DNA from 2 places in the Desulfocurvus thunnarius genome. Region 1 is predicted to be linked to the other one. Evidence: predicted binding sites of a transcription regulator. Region 1 holds the regulator's gene; the other holds the start of a gene.
What was found. Region 1 encodes HrcA, which represses chaperone genes, less so after heat shock. Its sites were predicted from a motif close to TGTTAGCACTCNNNNNNNNNGAGTGCTAACA; they were not measured.
Positions count from the first base shown of each region.

Region 2: a site for HrcA is predicted at 1,415-1,445, ahead of groES (co-chaperone GroES). Genes of this name have one in related genera too.

Region 1 is NZ_AP042411.1:3,113,904-3,116,289, forward strand. It holds gene ACZ5KV_RS13690 (nucleotide exchange factor GrpE) at 1-582, opposite strand, end outside; gene hrcA (heat-inducible transcriptional repressor HrcA) at 600-1,622, opposite strand; gene rfbD (dTDP-4-dehydrorhamnose reductase) at 1,698-2,386, opposite strand, start outside.
Region 2 is NZ_AP042411.1:1,394,884-1,397,269, reverse strand. It holds gene ACZ5KV_RS06020 (ATP-binding protein) at 1-204, opposite strand, end outside; gene ACZ5KV_RS06015 (phosphate/phosphite/phosphonate ABC transporter substrate-binding protein) at 201-1,076, opposite strand; gene groES (co-chaperone GroES) at 1,484-1,774, shown strand; gene groL (chaperonin GroEL) at 1,818-2,386, shown strand, end outside.

The DNA of each region.
Region 1 (2,386 bases):
CCCGGCGCTGACCATGACCTTGGCCGGACGCAGCAGGCGGCCGTTCAGCTTGTAGCCGCGCTGGAGCACGCGGGTGACCACGCCGGGGGGCAGGTCGTCGCGCTGGTCCTGCCCGACGGCCTCGTGCAGCTCGGGGGTGAACTCGACCCCGGCCTCGCCCACAGGCACGAGCCCGTTGCCCGCCAGGGCGTCGAGCAGGGCCTTGCGGGTCATGTCCACGCCCAGGACGAAGTTCTTGGACGCCGCGTCCTGCGGGGCGTGGTTCAGGGCCAGGTCGAGGTTGTCCAGGGCGGGCAGCAGGTCGGCCAGCACCTTCTCGGAGGCGTACTTGCGGTATTCCTCCTTTTCGCGTTCCAGGCGCTTGCGGGTGTTGTCCAGCTCGGCCAGGGCGCGCAGGCGGTCGTCCTCGGCCTGGGCGCCCACGGGGCACGCCGGGCAGAGGCGGTCGCGGCACAGGGCCTGCAATTCGTCGTCGGTGAGCTCCAGTTCCATCGGAGCGGCGGCGTTTGCGGCTTCGGAGGTCTCGTCCATGGCGGTGTCCGGGCCCTCCACGGCGGGGTCCTGTCTGCTGTCCTTCATCATTGCGAAAGAGTCCTTTGTCAGTAGCGGGTTTCGAGCAGTTCGGTGAGCATGCGCGCGGTGAAGTCCACCACGGGCACGACCTTGGCGTAGTCCATGCGCATGGGGCCGATGACGCCGATGACGCCCCGGGCCGCGCCCGAGCCGCCGTAGGGCGCGCAGACCAGCCCATAGTCCCCGGTGCCGGGTTCGGCGGCGGTGAAGCCGATGCGCGGGCCCGCGGCCTCCATGGTGCGTTCCAGCAGCTCCAGCAGGCGTTTCTTGTCGTCGAGCATGCGCAGCAGTTCGCGCATGGCCTGCACGTCGGAAAATTCGGGCTGGCCCAGCAGGTGCAGGGCGCCGTCGCAGAACAGGTCGCGCTCGCCCTCGGCGGCGAAGGCGTCGCGGGCCAGGGTCAGGGCCCGGGTGTAGCTGCGCAGGCGGCGGCGGGCGCCGCCCAGTTCGGCCAGGATGCGCGCCCGCGCCTGGGACAGGGTCTGCCCCGCGTAGTGGTGGTTCAGGTAGTTGCCGTAGGCCGTGAGGTCGTCGCGGGTGATGGCCTCGTCCACCTCCACCAGCCGGTTCTGGACCACCCCGCCCTCCAGCACGAGCACGGCCATGGCCGTGCGCTGGCGCACGAGCACGAAGTCGATGCTTTTCCAGCGCACGTCGTTGCCGCCCGGCGCGAGGACCATGCCCATCTGCCGCGCGTGGGCCGAGAGCAGCCGCGAGCAGTGGCGCAGCACGGCCGTCAGTTCCGCGCCCGCGCTGCCCAGGCCGTCGCGGATGTCGCGCTGCTCGTTGTCGGGCAGAACCCTGGGGGCCGGGGCGCAGGTGAAGCAGTGGGCAAAGGCCTTGGGGGTGGGCACGCGCCCGGCGGAGGTGTGCGGCTGCTCCAGATAGCCCGCCTCGGCCAGCTCGGCCATGGTCGTGCGCATGCTGGCGGAAGACAGGCTCAGGCCGCTGGCTTCGGACACCGCGCGCGAGCCCACGGGGCGGGCCGTGCCGATGTAGGCCTCCACGATGGTCGTCAGGACCGTGTGCTGTCTGGGCGTAAGCTGCATGGGCCGGGCCCTTCCTTGCGCAATGGGCGCCGCAGGCGCCGCCGGGCGTTTGGGGTGCGGGGTTCGGCCTTGTGACTAATCACGGCCCCGGGGGGTGTCAACCTTGGGCGGCGCGGCGGCGGCCGCTGCGGCTTCGCGGCCCGGGTGGTCCGGGTGCAGCCCCGGCTCGGCGGCCATTTCGCGCAGCACGTAGTCGCGCACGGCCTGGACCCAGGGCCGGGGCGTCAGGCCCGTGGCCTGGGTGAAGCGCGCGGTGGACAGGGCCGAATAGGCCGGGCGCTTGGCCCGCTGGGGATACTCCGCCGAGGTCACGGGCGTGACCGCGCAGGGCACCCCGGCCATGCGCAGCGCCTCGGAGGCCAGTTCGCACCAGCTCGCCTCGCCGGAATTGACCACATGGAAGACGCCGCGGGCGCCCTTGGCCACCAGGGCCAGGCTGTATTTGGCCAGGTCCGGCGTGAAGGTCGGCGAGCCCACCTGATCGTGGACGACGCTCACGCAGTTGTTCCTGCGGCACAGGTCGAGCATGGTGCGCACGAAATTCTTTTTGCCCGGGCCGAAGAGCCAGGCCGTGCGGATGATGATCAGCCCGGGCGGGTCCAGGGCCAGCAGGGCCTTTTCGCCTTCGAGCTTGGTGCGCCCGTAGACGCTCTCGGGGGCGGTGGGGTCGTCCTCGCCGTGCGGGGTGTCGGCCTTGCCGCCGAAAACGAAGTCGGTGCTGTAGTGGACCAGGGTCGCCCCGGCCTGGGCGCAGGCGCGGCCCA
Region 2 (2,386 bases), 1.7 Mb from region 1:
GAGCATGGGGTCCAGGGCGCGCAGGGCCAGGTTTTTGGCCATGCTGGTGCCCCGGTCGCGGTTCTCCTCGATGATGGCGTCCACGCTGACGCGCGAGACGCCGAAGGAGACCAGCACCCCGAAGAAGATGACGATGAGCGCCGTGCCCAGGTTGATCTTGTCCTGGAACTTCAGGCGATCGAGAAAGCGGGGCGCCCGGCTCACCGCACAAGCTCCTCGCCGACCATCTCGGCCAGGCGGCGCACGGGGTTGAAGTCCGTGTCCTGCGAGGGGATGATGGCCGTGAGTCCGGCGTTTTCAAGGATGGGCCGGTGGGTGGGCAGGGTGATGTCCAGGGCGATCATGGCGTCGCGAATCTTGCGCACGATTTCGGGGTCCAGGCCCTTGCGCGCGGCGTAGACCCAGCCCGGATACCAGCGCGACACGTCCAGCACGCGGATCTGCGACACGTCGATGGTGTTGGCCACGATGTCCAGGGTACCCTCGCGGATGGAGCCCACGCCGTATTTGCCGGAGTACACGCCGAGGACGACCTTCTCCTGCTTGCCGCCGGGGCCGGGGGCGAAGGCGATCTCGGCGAAGTCCTCCTTGTGGATGCCGTTTTCGATGAAATGGCCCAGGGGGTAGAGGTAGCCCCCGGCACTGGAGGGGTCCACGGCCAGCCAACGCTCGCCGCGTACGTCCTGAAGGGATTTGATGCGCGGGTTGTCGGCGCGGGTGATGATCTGGCCGCGGAAGTTGCGGCCCTCGGGCTCCACGGCGCGGGCAAAGGCCCAGGCTCCCTGGCGCTCGGCCATTTTGATGTAGATGAACGGGTTGGAGAAGGAGATGTCGATGAGCCCCTGCTCGACCATGTTCATGTGCTCGCCGAAGGTGTCGGGGAAGACCTGGCGCATGCGCAGCCCCGTGACCTCGGCCAGGTACTCCACCAGCAGGTGGTGGCGCTGGTAGGACGTGGCGTGGGAGTACTGCGGGGCGTAGGCGTAGGTGATCTCTTCCTGGCGCTGGTGGAAGGTGATGGGCTCGCGCTTGGTCAGGTCCACATGGCGCACGGGCTCGTTGTCGCCGCAGCTCATGAGCGGGACGGACAGCAAAAGCGCCAGCAGCACCACGGCGAGCAGGCCGGGCAGGTCCCGGGGCAGCTTGCGCAGCAGCGCGTTTTGCAGCGTTTTGCGTGGCGTCCTCGAAGTCATGCGGGAACTCATATCCCGAAAACTGCGCAATTGGTACCCCAAAACCGCGCGGGCCGGAGCGGTTCCGGGCGCGCGCGCGGCCGCCGTCCGCGCGGCCCGGGCGACGGCCGCGAGAAAAATGCGCCCCCGGGTGTTGACACCGGCCCCGGTTGTCTTATCACTCTCCCCGAGCCCGTTGCCGGTCGGCCCGACCCTCCGGCGGCGGGCGCTCGGATGCCATGGGCTGGCACTCCCGGTCCGGGAGTGCCAACGCCGCAACCAGACATTCCTTAACCCTTTGGAGGATAGTCATGAAGCTGAAACCGTTGAACGACCGCGTTCTGGTCAAGCGTCTGGAGAGCGAGGAAGTGACCGCCGGGGGCATCATCATCCCCGACACCGCCAAGGAAAAGCCCATCAAGGGCGAGATCGTCGCCGCCGGTCCCGGCAAGCGCGACGACGCGGGCAAGGCCGTGCCCATGTCCGTCAAGGCGGGCGACTTCGTGCTGTTCAACAAGTATGCCGGCACCGAGGTCAAGATCGACGGCGTGGAGCACCTCGTCATGCGCGAGGACGACATCCTGGCCATCATCGAGAAGTAACGGCCCCCTTTTTTCCCAGTTTGCATGAACAAGGAGCAACGACATGTCCGCTAAAGAGATCCTCTTCGACGCCAAGGCGCGCGAGAAACTGAAGAAGGGCGTTGACAAGCTGGCCAACGCCGTCAAGGTCACCCTGGGCCCCAAGGGCCGCAACGTGGTCATCGAGAAGTCCTTCGGCTCCCCGATCATCACCAAGGACGGCGTGACCGTGGCCAAGGAGATCGAGCTGGCCGACAAGTTCGAGAACATGGGCGCCCAGATGGTCAAGGAAGTCGCCTCCAAGACCTCCGACGTGGCCGGTGACGGCACCACCACGGCCACCATCCTGGCCCAGGCCATCTTCACCGAGGGCGTCAAGCTGGCCGCCGCGGGCCGCAACCCCATGGCCGTCAAGCGCGGCATCGACAAGGCCGTGCAGGGTCTGGTCGAGGAGTTGGGCAAGATCGCCAAGCCCACCCGCGACCAGAAGGAAATCGCCCAGGTCGGCACCATCTCCGCCAACAACGACGCCACCATCGGCAACATCATCGCCGAGGCCATGAACAAGGTCGGCAAGGAAGGCGTCATCACCGTGGAGGAGGCCAAGGGCCTGGAGACGACCCTGGACGTGGT